2 regions of the Bradyrhizobium cedriense genome follow, and region 1 is predicted to be linked to the other one. Evidence: predicted binding sites of a transcription regulator. Region 1 holds the regulator's gene; the other holds the start of a gene.

Region 1 (7,264 bases):
AGCCCTCGGGCGCATCGCCCGGATGCAAGTCCGCCTGCCGTGCGCGCTCCGGCGCCTTGGGCAGAAACTGCATCAGCATGCCGCCGGCGCGCCAGCGATGCTTGCCGCCGTCGTTCGAGCGCCACTCCTCGCCGACCGCGAGGCGCACGCGCGTCGGGATCTGCTCGGAGCGGAGGAAATACTCGTGCGCGGCGTCCTCCAGGCTGCCGCCGTCGAGCGCAACCAGACCCTGGTAGCGGCTCATGTCGGGGCCCTGGTCGATAGTCATGGCAAGATGGCCGCGGCCGAGCAGCGTGCCGGAATCCTTTGCCGTGCCCAAGCGTGAGGCATCAAAGCGGGCATAGGCGCGCAGATGATCCGGGGCCTTGTAGTCCACCACCAGGAACGACACCGGACCGTCGGTCTGGGCTTGGAGAATGAAGCGGCCTTCGAATTTCAGCGCCGAGCCGAGCAGCGTCGTCAGCACAATCGCCTCGCCGAGCAGTTTGCCGACCGGTGCCGGATAGTCGTGCTTGGTGAGAATGTCGTCCAGCGCCGGACCGAGCCGCACAAGCCGTCCGCGCACGTCGAGCGCATCGACCTCGTAGGGCAGCACGGCGTCGTCGATCGGAACCGCTGATGGCGCGCGAACCGGGCCCTCGGGCCCGGCTTTCATGTCAGGAGATTGGAAAACCATGGCGCTCTATCTGGGGTCGGAGGGCGGAAATGGAAGGGGCACAAGAGTGTCGTCCCGGGGCGCGCGAAGCGCGAACCCGGGACCCTTAACCACAGGATTACGTTGTAGCCGGCGATGACAAGTCCGAGTCCTCGCCAAACGACTTCCTGTGGTTATGGTCCCGGATCGGCGCGCCGCTGTGCGGCGCTTGTCCGGGACGACAGCGGAGAATGGCCCAGCGACGCAGCCCCACCGCTGAGATCACTTCACCGCGTCAAAGCACCAGGCCAGAATGCCCTTTTGCGCATGCAGGCGGTTTTCGGCCTCGTCGAACACGACCGATTGCGGGCCGTCGATCACTTCATCCGTGACCTCCTCGCCGCGATGGGCGGGCAGGCAGTGCATGAACAGCGCGTCCGGCTTGGCGAGCGACATCAGCTTGGCGTTGACCTGGTACGGCTTGAGCACGTTGTGGCGGTGCTCGCCCTCCTTGTCGCCCATCGATACCCAGGTGTCGGTGACGACGCAATCGGCGCCGCGCACGGCGGCTTCCGGATCGGTGCCGAGCACGATCGGCGCATTGGTCGCCTTGATCCAGTCGCGCATCGCCTTTTTCGGCGCGAGCTCCGTAGGCGTTGCGACGTTGAGCTGGAACTTGAAGCGCTCGGCGGCATGCGCCCACGACGCCAGCACGTTGTTGTCGTCGCCGGTCCAGGCCACCGTCTTGCCCTCGATCGGGCCGCGATGCTCCTCGTAGGTCATGAGGTCGGCCATCACCTGGCAGGGATGCGAGCGACGCGTCAGGCCGTTGATGACGGGCACGGTGGCGTTGGCCGCAAGCTCCAGCAATGCATCGTGGTTGAGGATGCGGATCATGATGGCGTCGACATAGCGCGAGAGCACGCGCGCCGTGTCGGCGATGGTCTCGCCGCGGCCGAGCTGCATCTCGGCGCCGGTGAGCATGATCGCCTCGCCGCCGAGCTGGCGCATGCCGACGTCGAACGACACCCGCGTCCGGGTCGAGGGCCGCTCGAAGATCATCGCCAGCGTCTTGCCTTCGAGCGGCCTGACCGGCTGCTGCGCCTTCTGCTTGGCCTTCATCGCGGACGATGCGGCGAGCATGCGTTTGAGCTCCGACAGCGGCAGCTCGTTGATATCGAGGAAATGCTTTGGCGACTTGCTCATCAGCTTGCCGCCCGCTTGGTCTGACCGGACGAGATCGCAGCACAGGCACGTTCGAGCCGCGCGACGCTGTCCTCGATCTCGGCCTCGGTGACGATCAAAGGCGGCAGGAAGCGCACGACATTGTCGCCGGCCCCGACGGTGAGCAATTTCTCGGCGCGCAACGCCGCGACGAGATCGCCCGAGGGCACGACGGCCTTGATGCCGATCAGGAGCCCCTCCCCGCGCACCTCGCTGACGACGTCGGGATGACGGTCGATCACGGAGGCAAGCTTCTGCTTCAGCAGCAACGACATCTTTTGCACGTGATCGAAGAAGCCCGGCTTGAGCATGACGTCGAGCACGGCGTTCGCAGCCGAGATCGCGAGCGGATTGCCGCCGAAAGTGGAGCCATGCGACCCAGGCCCCATGCCGGAAGCGGCCTCCGAGGTGGCCAGCACCGCCCCGATCGGGAAGCCGCCGCCGAGCGCCTTGGCGAGCGACATCACGTCAGGTGTGACACCGGTGCGCTTGTACGCAAAGAGTTCGCCGGTGCGGCCCATGCCCGTCTGCACCTCATCGAAGGCGAGCAACAGGCCGCGCTCATTGCAGAGCTCGCGCAGCGCCTTCAGGAAGGCGGGAGGCGCAGAGCGAACGCCCCCCTCGCCCTGGATCGGCTCGATCAGGATGCCGGCGGTGTGCGGGCCGATCGCCTTCTTCACAGCTTCCAGGTCGCCATGGGGCACCTGGTCGAAGCCGTCCATCGGCGGACCGAAGCCCTCGAGGTATTTTGCAGATCCGGTGGCAGCGAGCGTTGCCAGCGTGCGGCCATGGAAGGCGCCCTCGAAGGTGATCATGCGGTAACGTTCCGGATGCCCCTTGGAGAAGTGATGGTGGCGCACCAGCTTGATCACGCCTTCCAGCGCCTCCGCACCGGAATTGCAGAAGAATACGAAGTCGGCAAAGCTCTCGTTGCAGAGGCGGCTTGCGAGCTTCTCGCCGTCCGGGCTCTGGAACAGGTTCGACATGTGCCAGAGCTTCGTCGCCTGCTCCTGCAACGCCTTGACCAGCGCGGGATGGACATGGCCGAGCGCATTCACCGCCACGCCAGAGGTGAAATCCAGATATCGATCCCCATTGGTCGCGATCAGCCAGCAGCCTTCGCCGCGTTCGAAACCGAGGTCGGCCCTGGCGAAAACGGGGAGCAAATGCGGCGCGGCGCTGTTAGTCATGACGTCACTTGATGTTGCGGACGGCGTGAAGCGTGCACTCGCAACGCACCATTGACCGGCCCGGAAAACGAAACGTGCCGCCTTTTAAGGGCGGCACGTGGCACTATCTTATGCTTGGCAAAACGGGTGTCAATGCCGTCCGGAAAGCCTCGCGAAACGCTGACTCCGTAGTCTTGCGGTGCCGATTTTGCGGGGTTTTCACCACGGAACATGTGGAAGCGAGTCGGCGGACTCTTGCGCGGGAGTCACGCCATATTGTAGCGTTTGAATTGTCAGATACGACATCTCGTGCAGCGGTTCTGATCCCAAGAGTCCTCATGTACCGGCGTAACGTTCGGGCGTTTTGAGCGCGCCCGGCGAGCCTTAAGGGATTCTGGGGGCACGGGTTTTCAAGGCTTAGGCATTCGCTGCGAAGGCCCCAGGATGGCAGCCGCGCAGCGAAGGAAAGGGTGCAATGACGGTTTTGACCTGGTCCGATGATCGCGTCGAGCAGCTGAAAAAGCTCTGGGAGGCCGGACTTTCGGCCAGCCAGATCGCGGCAGAGCTCGGCAATGTGACCCGCAACGCCGTGATCGGCAAAGTGCACCGGCTCGGCCTGTCCGGCCGCGCCAAAAGCCCTTCATCGGCAGCGCCCCGGCCGCGCAAGGCGCGGCCCGCGCAGCACATGATGCGGGTGACCCGCCCCGTTTCGCGCGGCAACACCGCACTGGCGCAGGCCTTCGAGGTCGAGGTGGAGGCCGAGCCTGTCACCTACGACAACGTCGTGCCGATGAGCCAGCGGCTGTCGCTGCTGGAATTGAACGAGGCGACCTGCCACTGGCCGGTCGGCGACCCCTCGAGCCCGGATTTCTTCTTCTGCGGCGGCAAGGCGCTCTCCGGCCTGCCCTACTGCGCTCAGCATTCGCGCGTGGCCTATCAGCCCGCGGCGGATCGCCGCCGTGCGCCGGCGAAGCCGGGTCCGCGCTGAGCCCGGCGCGCGCGGCCAGTCGTAGCGCAAAGACGTCTCAACACATTGGATGTCGTCCCTGCGAACGCAGGGACCCGTAGTCCCGGGGTACAATTATCGCGGGATCGTCACTCCGAGTCTTCGCCAAACCACGTCCTGTGGTTATGGGTCCCTGCGTTCGCAGGGACGACATCGGAGGATGCCGTGGCAGCCCGCTCAATCACGTCTGCCTGAGCAAACCCTAAGTCTGCTCCGCCTTCGCAAACCGGTCGTCCAGCGCATAGCCGGCGCCGCGGACCGTGCGGATCGGATCCTGCTCGCGGCCGAGATTGAGCAGCTTGCGCAGGCGGCCGATATGGACGTCGACGGTACGCTCGTCGATGTAGATGTCGCGACCCCAGACGCTGTCGAGCAGCTGCTCGCGCGAGAACACGCGCCCGGGATGCTCCAGGAAGAACTCCAGCAGACGATATTCGGTCGGGCCGAGATCGATTGGCCGGCCCGAGCGCGCCACGCGGCGCTTGTCGCGATCGAGCTCGATGTCGCCATAGGCGAGCACGGTAGCGAGCCGCTCGGGGCTGGCGCGCCTGAGCAGGCCCTTCACGCGCGCGAGCAGCTCCGGCACCGAGAACGGCTTGACGATGTAGTCGTCGGCGCCGGTGGCAAGACCCCGCACCCGCTCACTCTCCTCGCCACGCGCGGTCAGCATGATGATCGGGAGCTGCTTGGTTTCGGGGCGGGTCCGAAGCCGTCGGCACAGTTCGATGCCCGACAGGCCAGGCAGCATCCAGTCGAGCACGATCAGATCGGGAATGTGCTCCTTGAGGCGGGTGTCGGCGTCATCGCCGCGCATCACCGTCTCGACGTCATAGCCGTCGCCTTCGAGGTTGTAGCGAAGAAGCTCGGTGAGAGCTTCCTCGTCCTCAACCACCATAATGCGTGCGCCCATGTTGTCGTCGCTCCTTAGGTATTCGGCACCGTTTAGGTATTCGGCACCGTCGTGGCGAAGTTCGTCATGTCGCCCTTCGGCCGCTTGTCGGTGATCGTCTGCCCCTCGATCATGTAGAACACGGTCTCGGCGATGTTGGTGGCGTGGTCGCCGATCCGCTCGATGTTCTTGGCACAGAACATCAGGTGGATGCAGAACGAGATGTTGCGCGGATCCTCCATCATGTAGGTGAGGAGCTCGCGGAACAACGAGGTGCAGATGGCGTCGACTTCCTCGTCGCCCTTCCACACCGCCATCGCCGCCGGCAGATCGTGCGCGGCATAGGCGTCCAGCACGGACTTGACCTGCTGTTGCACGAGGTCAGTCATATGTTCCAGGCCGCGGAACAGTTTGAGCGGATGGAAGTCCGTCTCGAGCGCCGCGACGCGCTTGCCCATGTTCTTGGCGAGGTCGCCGATCCGCTCGAGATCGGTCGCGACGCGCATGGCGCCGACGATCTCGCGCAAATCGACCGCCATCGGCTGGCGGCGGGCGATGGTGAGCACGGCGCGCTCCTCGATGCGCTTCTGCAGCCCGTCGAGCTCGACGTCGATGGTGACGACGCGCTGCCCGAGCGCGACGTCGCGGCGGATCAGCGCGTCCACGGAATCGACGATCATGCGCTCGGCGATGCCGCCCATCTCGGCGACCAGACGGGTGAGCTCCTGGAGATCGGTGTCGAAGGCTTTCGCGGTATGTTCAGAACCCATATTCCGTCTCCTCAACCGAACCGGCCGGTGATGTAATCCTGCGTGCGCCGGTCGCTCGGCGACGTGAAGATCTTGCTGGTGTCGTCGAACTCGATCAACTCGCCGAGATACATGAAGGCGGTCTTGTCGGAGACGCGCGCCGCCTGCTGCATGTTGTGGGTGACGATCGCGATGGTGTAGTTCTCGGACAATTCCTGGATCAGCTCCTCGACCTTGGCGGTCGAGATCGGGTCGAGCGCCGAGCAGGGCTCGTCGAACAGGATCACCTCGGGCCGCACGGCGACGGTGCGGGCGATGCAGAGGCGCTGCTGCTGGCCGCCGGAGAGCGACAGGCCGGAGGCATTGAGCTTGTCCTTGACCTCGTTCCACAGCGCGCCGCCGCGCAGCGCCTTCTCGACCCGGTCATCCATCTCGGACTTCGAGATCTTCTCGTAGAGGCGGATTCCGAAGGCGATGTTCTCATAGATCGTCATCGGGAACGGCGTCGGCTTCTGGAACACCATGCCGACCCGCGCACGCAGCAGATTGAGATCGAGCTTGGGATCGAGGATGTTGGTCTGGTCGAGCATGAGCTGACCGGTGGCGCGCTGCCCCGGATACAGATCGTACATCCGGTTGAAGATGCGCAGCAGGGTCGACTTGCCGCAGCCCGACGGACCGATGAACGCCGTAACGCGATTGGTGCCGAGCGCCAGGTTGATGTTCTTCAGCGCGTGGTGTTCACCATAATAGAAGTTCAGGTTGCGCGCAGTGACCTTGGCGGGCGCCTCGGGCAGCGGCTGCGAGCCCGGATGAACGACCGGCGCACTTACGGAAACAGACATTTCACTCATTTTGCAGTCCTCTCGGCCCCGAGGATGCGGGCGCCAATGTTCAGGGCAAGCACGGTCAGGGTGATCAGCAACGCACCGCTCCAGGCGAGCTGCTTCCAGTAGGCGTAGGGGCTCTGCACGAAGTTGTTGATGGTGACCGGCAGGTTGGCCATCGTCTTGTTCAGGCTGAGGCTGAAGAACTGGTTGGACAGCGCGGTGAACAGCAGCGGCGCGGTCTCGCCGGCGACGCGGGCGGTGGCGAGCAGCACGCCGGTGATGAGGCCGGAGCGCGCGGCGCGATAGGCGATCCGCTTGATCACCAGCGAGCGCGGCAAGCCCAGTGCGCTGGCGGCTTCGCGCAGCGGATTCGGCACCAGCAGAAGCATGTCCTCGGTGGTGCGCACCACGACCGGGATCACGATCACGGCCAGCGCCAGCGCGCCTGCGATCGCCGAGAAGCTCCGCATCGGCACCACGACCGCGCCGTAGATGAACAGGCCGATGATGATCGACGGCGCCGAGAGCAGGATGTCGTTGATGAAGCGGATCACCGAGGTCAGCCTGTCGTTGCGGCCATATTCGGCGAGATAGGTGCCGGCGAACAGGCCGAGCGGCGCGCCGATGCCGACGCCGATCACGGTCATGATGAGGGAGCCGACGATGGCGTTGAGCAGGCCGCCCTCGCTCGATCCGGGCGGCGGCGTGTTCTCGGTGAAGATCTGCAGGTTCAGACCGGCGAGGCCGTTGTAAAGCAGCGTGG
Region 2 (7,264 bases), on a different contig from region 1:
TTGCGGAACTGGCCGTCCGGCGCGTTCAGCGCGGCCTGGTCGGCGGCTTCGATGCTGGCCGCGGAGCCCGGCACGAACAGCTCCCGCGCGTTCCTGCCGACGGCGCAGTCCCGCGACAATCCCCAGAACCGTTCATAGGCGCTGTTGGCGAAGATGTAGCGACCGTCTTCGATGTTCTTGGCCGCCACGCAAGCCGGGACATGATCCAGCACCGATTCCAGGAACTGCTTGGTCGAGGCGAGCTGGCGCGACAGCTTGCGCTGTTCGCTGACGTCGAGATGCGTCGCCACCGAGCCGCCGTTCGGCAACACGAAATACTTCACCAGGATGGCCCGGCCGTCGGGCAGTTCCGTGATCAGGCCATTGGCGCTTGCCGCCTTGTCGTAGAATTCATCGTCCGAGGCGCCCAGCACTCCGCGCTTGCGCCGCAGCGCAAGGAGTTCGAGGCCGTTCATGCCAGTCCGGACATCCGACCGCGTCAGGCCATAGATCTCGAGATAGCGATCATTGCAGAAGATGACGCGCCGCTGCGCATCCGTCATCACCACGCCCTGGTTGAGATTGTTCATGGCGGAGGAGATGAAGGCGTTGCGCCGCAACTGCAAACGCCTGGTCCGGCGCAGCGAGGAATGAATCCACAGCACGATCGCGGCGAGGAACGAGCACAGGACGATGCCCGCGATCAGCGCTTCCCAGACGACACTGGGATCGAGCTTGGCGAGGTCCCCTGGAGTGGGAAAGCCGTCCGGCAACGCATAGGCATGCGCAGGCGCGACCGCGCCGGCCAGGCACATGACGGCCTGCGCAGCGATCGGAAGCGTGCTGCCCGCGTGCCAGTTCTTCTCAGCCATCAGCCACCCGCGATTTCAACGTGGGATTGTCTGGCCTCGCCGGTTTGGATCGGGTAAATGCCTGTACGTGCAATGGAAAAATGTAACGCGAACTACGGCAATTGCCCTGACATGATAAACGCCTCCTTAACGGAAAACGGCCCCGGCCCCTCATTTGCGGAAGCGGTGCCACCGGCGCTTCCAGCGGACATCCTGCACAACCATGGATAGGGTCGACTGCGTCGTCATCGGAGCCGGCGTGGTCGGTCTCGCGGTGGCTCGAAGGCTTGCGCAAGCCGGCCGCGAGGTAATCGTGCTCGAGGAAGCCGAGGCCATCGGCACCGTCACCTCCTCGCGCAACAGCGAGGTGATCCATGCCGGCATCTACTATCGTGCCGGGAGCTGGATGGCGCGCATGTGCGTCAGCGGCAAGCACGCGCTCTACCGCTACTGCGCCGAGCGCGGCATCCCCCATAGAAATTGCGGCAAGCTGATCGTCGCGACCAGCGCGAAAGAGACCGAGAAGCTGCAGTCGATCAAGGCCCATGCCGAAGCCAACGGCGTGCTCGACATGCAGTTGCTTTCGGGGGAGGCCGCACGCGCGCTGGAGCCGGCGCTCGCCTGCGACGCTGCGCTCCTCTCGCCCTCGACCGGCATCATCGACAGCCACGCCTATATGCTCTCGCTCCGCGGCGAGGCCGAGGACGCCGGTGCGGCCTTTGCGTTTCACACCCCGCTGGTCCGCGCAAAGGCGGCGGCCGGCGTCATCGAGATCGAGGCCGGCGGCGAGACGCCGATGACGCTGCAATGCAGCCTCCTCGTCAACGCCGCGGGACTGTCGGCGACCAATGTGGCGCGCAACATCGAGGGCATGCCGCTGGACCGGATTCCGCCGGCCTATCTCGCCAAGGGAAACTACTTCAGCTGCAACGCCAAGGCGCCGTTCTCACGCCTGATCTATCCGGTGCCCGAACCCGGCGGGCTAGGGGTACATCTGACTCTTGATATGGCAGGGCAGGCGCGCTTCGGGCCCGACGTCGAGTGGATCGAAACGATCGACTACGAGGTCGACCCGTCACGGGCGGAACGCTTCTACCCGGCGATCCGCAAATACTGGCCGACGCTGCCCGACGGGGCGCTGATGCCGAGCTATTCAGGCATCCGCCCGAAGATCGTGCCGCCGGCTGTGGCCACGCAGGACTTTCTCATCCAGGGCCCGCGCGATCACGGCGTCGCGGGCCTGGTCAATCTGTTCGGCATCGAATCACCCGGACTGACGTCGTCGCTCGCGATCGCCGATCACGTCGCCGAACTCGCGGACATCTAGAGTCCCGTCGAGCGAAGCGGATGACGGTTCGCGTCGAGAAAAAAACCGTTCAAGCAGACATTGGCGCCGCGCAAACATCCTGCGCGGCTTGCATCCTGTGCAGGGATGAGCACGAATGCTCTCATCCCTGCGTGAAGGATGTGATCAACTCTATGCTGTTGCGGGGACTGCTAGTGGAGCGTCTCGCTGTGCCTCAGACGCTCGATCTGGTCCTTGACCATCAACTTCCGGCGCTTCAACTCAACAATTTGCAGGTCGTCCGTTGAAAGGTGCACGAGAGCTTCGTGCAATTCGTTTTCGAGAAGTTTGTGCTTCCGTTCCAATTCAACGAGATGTGCCTGAATTGTCATTCGAAACCTCCTCGGTAGGGTTGAACCTCAGGATTCGATCCGGACGAGGAAGTCTACATCACCGATTCGTCCTGTCGATGGGTATCCGTCGTCGCAGTGTCATTTTTGAAATTTCATATGTAAGGAAGCGTGACTAGGGGAACCGTGCGGGATAATTCCATGATATCAATGCGTCTGCGCAACTCCACGGCGGCTCGCAGAAATATGTTGCGGGAGACCGGCGAGCGAGGAGCGCAGATCGCTTGCGATCACGCTGCGCAAGGACGATAATTTCCACAGGGCATCCACAGCCCAGATTCACGCCTATCGGTTTTCGGCCACCGCAGACATGACCAATGAAGATGAGCGTGAGCTCGAAGCCGAGCTCACCCGGTTGCAGCAGGAACACCGAGATCTCGACGCAGCGATCGATGCATTGCATCAATCGCCCGCACCCGACCTGTTGCGCTTACAGCGGCTGAAGAAGCGCAAGCTGTTGTTGCGTGACCGCATCGCGTTCATCGAAGACCAGATTACCCCCGACATCATTGCCTGATCGTGAACCGGCTTTCGCCGCGGCTTCACCCACCTGAATCCGCTTGACTCCAAAAGAACAAAATAGGAACATTGAAGAAGACCTCACAAAGGGCCCAGCACAGGACACGAGGACAACGCAGATGTCGGCAACGACCCTTCTCGACAACCGCCACTATGAACAGGCCTGCGATCAGGCGATCGCGATGTGCGACGGCAATCTGCGCAGCACCATCAAGGCGCTGATCATGGCCAACGAATATCTGGAAGCCGAGCTGGAGGAGCTGCAGGCGGCGATTTCCGCCGGCTGCATTCCGGAGACCTCGCGCAGCAAGATGCGGAGCAAGAGCAGCGCCGCCTGATTTTCAAGCCCGGAGCAACGCCATGTCGGATGTGACCTACTACGTTGCAATGCCCTTTTTGATCGATGCCGACGGTTCGCCGGTCGCGGGCGCTGCCGAGGAGTGCCAGACTTCGGCTGCCGCGTTGCGGCGCGCCGAGATTTTGGCCCATGGTGCCGGCCACATCGGCGCGGTCGCGTTCAGCCGCAGCGGCGATCCCATGACCGGCGAATTCGGCGACGCCAGGCTGCTGCGGAAGTTCGGCAACGTGCCGGAGGATCTGGTGGCGCTGTAAGCTCAGCTGCCGACCAGCCTGATCCGCGGTTCGTGCCGCCGCCGTGCCTTGCGCACGTACATGGCGGCATCCGCCTCCTCCAGGGCGCGGCCTGCGTCGGACTGCGCCCCCAGCAGCGCGACGCCGGCGGAGGCGCCCGCTGTCACGTGTTGACCGCGGAAGACGAAGGACAAATCGTCGATCGCCTGCTCGAAGGCCGCGGCCTTGGCCTTGGCATCGGTCTCGCTGAGATTCCAGAGCAGCAACGCGAACTCGTCGCCGCCGAGCCGACCGACCACGTCGGAGGCGCGGACCTGCCGCGTCAGCGTGGCGACAATCGCCTTGAGCACCTCGTCGCCGGCGGCGTGTCCGAAGGAATCGTTGATCGGCTTCAGCCGATCCACGTCGAGAACGATCAGCGCCCCGCTGGCGCGGTAGCGCTTCATATAGGCGATGGCGCGCGCGAGCTCGCGCTCGAAGCCGCGCCGGTTTGGAATTTCAAGCAGGAAGTCGGTGTCGGCCGCGGCTTCCAGTTCCACGACCCGGCGCCGCGTCTCCTTGAGCTTGGCGCGCAAGCTCCGGATTGTCGCCCTGACGTTTTCTCTGGCTCGATCGTCCCCCGCCGCGGCGCGCCGCGCGGGCTTCGCCGGACGCCTGGTCAGCGGCTTGGCAGCGGCCTTGGATCGGCGGGCACCGGTCTTCCGGCCCTTTTTGGCCTTCGCAGCGGTCGCCCTTTTCGGTTTCTTCATGGGCATCCTGCTCAATGAAGGCTTGCGGGGATTCACCAAGACAGGATAGTGGATTCCCTTCTCCTTGCCACCGCCTTGCGAGCCGCCGGCCGGACCCGTTAATCTGGCCTATCTTTCTGTTTTTCCGGGCATAATTGACCTCATGACCGCGCCGATCGCCATCATCATGGGAAGCCAGTCGGATTGGGACACGATGCGGCATGCCGCCGACACGCTTGACGCGCTCGGCATTGCCGCCGACAGCCGCATCGTCTCGGCACACCGCACCCCCGACCGGCTGTTTGCCTTCGCCAAGGGCGCCAAGGCCGCGGGTTACAAGGTCATCATCGCGGGCGCCGGTGGCGCCGCACATCTTCCCGGCATGGCGGCGGCGCTGACGGAACTTCCGGTCTTTGGCGTTCCCGTCGAATCCAAGACTCTCAAGGGAGTCGATTCGCTCTATTCGATCGTCCAAATGCCCGCCGGCATCCCGGTCGGCACCCTCGCCATCGGCAAGGCCGGCGCGATCAACGCCGCGCTGCTGGCGGCTGCCGTCCTGGCATTGTCCGACCCGGCATTGTCCGATCGCCTCGCCGCCTGGCGCAAGGCGCAGACTGACGCTGTTGCCGAGCGCCCGGAGGACAAGGCGTGACTGACACCAGGCACGTGAAGCTGAAGCCCGGTGACACCATCGGAATCCTCGGCGGCGGACAATTGGGGCGGATGCTGGCCATGGCGGCGGCGCGGCTCGGCCTGCGCTGCCAAGTGTTCTCGCCCGATCCGGATTCGCCCGCCTTCGACGTCGTGCTGAACGCCACCTGCGCCGAATATGCCGACGTCGAGGCGCTCGAGCTGTTCGCCAACGACGTCGACGTCATCACCTACGAATTCGAAAACGTGCCGTCGGCCGCCGCGATGGTGCTGGATGCGCGCCGCCCGGTGCTGCCCAACCGCAAGATTCTCGAGACCACCCAGGACCGGCTCGCGGAGAAGGATTTTGTCACCCGGCTCGGCATCGGCACTGCCGCCTATGCCGACGTCACCTCCGTCTCCTCGCTGCGCGAGGCGATCGCCAGAATCGGCCTGCCGGCCGTGCTCAAGACCCGCCGCTTCGGCTATGATGGCAAGGGCCAGGCCATCATCCGCGAGGGCGACGACATCACCAAGGTGTGGACCAGCCTCGCCACCAAATCGGCGATCCTGGAGGCCTTTGTGCCGTTCGAACGCGAGATATCCGTGATCGCCGCGCGCTCGGCCGCAGGACAGGTCGAGTGTTTCGACGTCACCGAGAACGAGCACCGCGACCACATCCTGAAGATATCGCGCGCGCCTGCGCCGATCCCCGACGCGCTCACCGAGGAAGCGCGCAGCATCGCCGAAAAGATCGCGAGCGCGCTCGACTATGTCGGCGTGCTCGCTGTCGAGATGTTCGTGCTCGCCAACGGCACCGGACCGAAGGTGCTGGTCAACGAGATCGCCCCGCGCGTGCACAATTCCGGCCATTGGACGCTCGATGGCGCCTCCGTCTCGCAATTCGAGCAACATATCCGCGCCATCGCCGGCTGGCCGCTCGCCAAGCCGGTGCGCCACGGCGACGTCGTCACGATGACCAATTTGATCGGCGACGAGATCAACGATTACGAAAAATGGCTGAGCGTGCCGGGCGCGACCGTGCACATCTACGGCAAGGGCGCGCCGCGCCCAGGCCGCAAGATGGGCCACGTCACCGAAGTGCGCCCCACCACAAGCGAGTAGCGGGACCGCGGCCTCGGCCTGCGATCCCGCCTTGCAATCACGCCGTCTTCACGCCTGCGACGACGCCGGTGGGCTCCTCGCTGAGCCAGCGATAGATCACCCCGCCCAGCGCGCCACCGATCAGCGGTGCAACCCAGAACAGCCAGAGCTGCGCGAGCGCCCAGCCGCCGACGAACAGTGCCGGGCCCGTGCTGCGCGCCGGGTTCACCGAAGTGTTTGTGACGGGGATGCTGACGAGATGGATCATCACCAGCGCGAGTCCGATCGCGAGCGGTGCGAAGCCCGCCGGCGCGCGGCCATGTGTGGCGCCCATGATGATGAACAGGAACATCATGGTCATCACCACCTCGGTGAGGAAGCACACGATCATGCTGTACTGGCCAGGCGAATGCGCGTCATAACCGTTGGAGGCAAAGCCCTTGGCGACGTCGAATCCGGGCGCCCCGCTCGCGATGACGTAGAGGATCGACGCAGCGACGATCGCGCCCGCCACCTGTGCAATCACGTAAGGAAGGACCTGACCCGCAGGAAAACGGCCGCCGGCGGCGAGACCGACGGTGACGGCTGGATTGAGATGGCAACCCGAGATGTGGCCGATCGCATAGGCCATGGTGACCACGCTCAGTCCGAAGGCGAAGGAGACGCCGACGAGGCCGATGCCGACCTGGGGGAAGCCGGCGGCGATCACTGCGCTTCCGCAGCCCGCGAATGTGAGCCAGAAGGTGCCGATGGCTTCGGCAGCGTATTTTTTCATGTCCATTGGGAGGTCCCCTGTTTGCAAAGATTCCGGAACGAAGCTCCGGTCGCGGCCCCGCGGTCGGCGTCGAATCGCCCAAATCGAGGCCACACGGAGGTATTTTCGCCGCATTTAATGGCCGAACTTGGCCCGAAATCCCGCTTGGCCGGTGGACATCCGAGGTTTTGTCTGATACATCCGCGCGCTCAAGGTTAAGGGCTTGCGCGTTTTCGCCATCCCCTTCGTCTTACCAGAATTCAAATCCGATCCACCTAAAGAGGATGCCGCGTGCAGGTTCTCGTTCGCGATAACAATGTTGATCAAGCCCTCAAGGCGCTGAAGAAGAAGATGCAGCGCGAGGGGATTTTCCGCGAGATGAAGCTCCGCGGTCACTACGAGAAGCCGTCCGA

What was found. Region 1 encodes PhoB, which activates phosphate uptake and scavenging genes when phosphate is short. Its sites were predicted from a motif close to TGTCATNNANCTGTCAT; they were not measured.
Region 2: ACYCVF_RS08040 (YdcH family protein) is a predicted target of PhoB. The motif match lies at 2,594-2,610, and genes of this name have one in related genera.

What each region holds. Positions count from the first base shown of each region.
Region 1 covers NZ_JBTSWB010000004.1:578,222-585,485, reverse strand. Annotated here, with positions in the region: gene ACYCVF_RS19360 (Hsp33 family molecular chaperone) at 1-676, opposite strand, end outside; gene argF (ornithine carbamoyltransferase) at 917-1,840, opposite strand; gene ACYCVF_RS19350 (acetylornithine transaminase) at 1,840-3,048, opposite strand; gene ACYCVF_RS19345 (GcrA family cell cycle regulator) at 3,503-4,015, shown strand; gene phoB (phosphate regulon transcriptional regulator PhoB) at 4,236-4,943, opposite strand; gene phoU (phosphate signaling complex protein PhoU) at 4,976-5,692, opposite strand; gene pstB (phosphate ABC transporter ATP-binding protein PstB) at 5,704-6,525, opposite strand; gene pstA (phosphate ABC transporter permease PstA) at 6,522-7,264, opposite strand, start outside.
Region 2 covers NZ_JBTSWB010000002.1:361,601-368,864, reverse strand. Annotated here, with positions in the region: gene ACYCVF_RS08050 (sensor domain-containing protein) at 1-851, opposite strand, end outside; gene ACYCVF_RS08045 (NAD(P)/FAD-dependent oxidoreductase) at 1,054-2,157, shown strand; gene ACYCVF_RS08040 (YdcH family protein) at 2,328-2,507, opposite strand; gene ACYCVF_RS08035 (YdcH family protein) at 2,836-3,042, shown strand; gene ACYCVF_RS08030 (hypothetical protein) at 3,164-3,382, shown strand; gene ACYCVF_RS08025 (hypothetical protein) at 3,405-3,656, shown strand; gene ACYCVF_RS08020 (GGDEF domain-containing protein) at 3,659-4,384, opposite strand; gene purE (5-(carboxyamino)imidazole ribonucleotide mutase) at 4,527-5,015, shown strand; gene ACYCVF_RS08010 (5-(carboxyamino)imidazole ribonucleotide synthase) at 5,012-6,118, shown strand; gene aqpZ (aquaporin Z) at 6,156-6,878, opposite strand; gene rpsU (30S ribosomal protein S21) at 7,143-7,264, shown strand, end outside.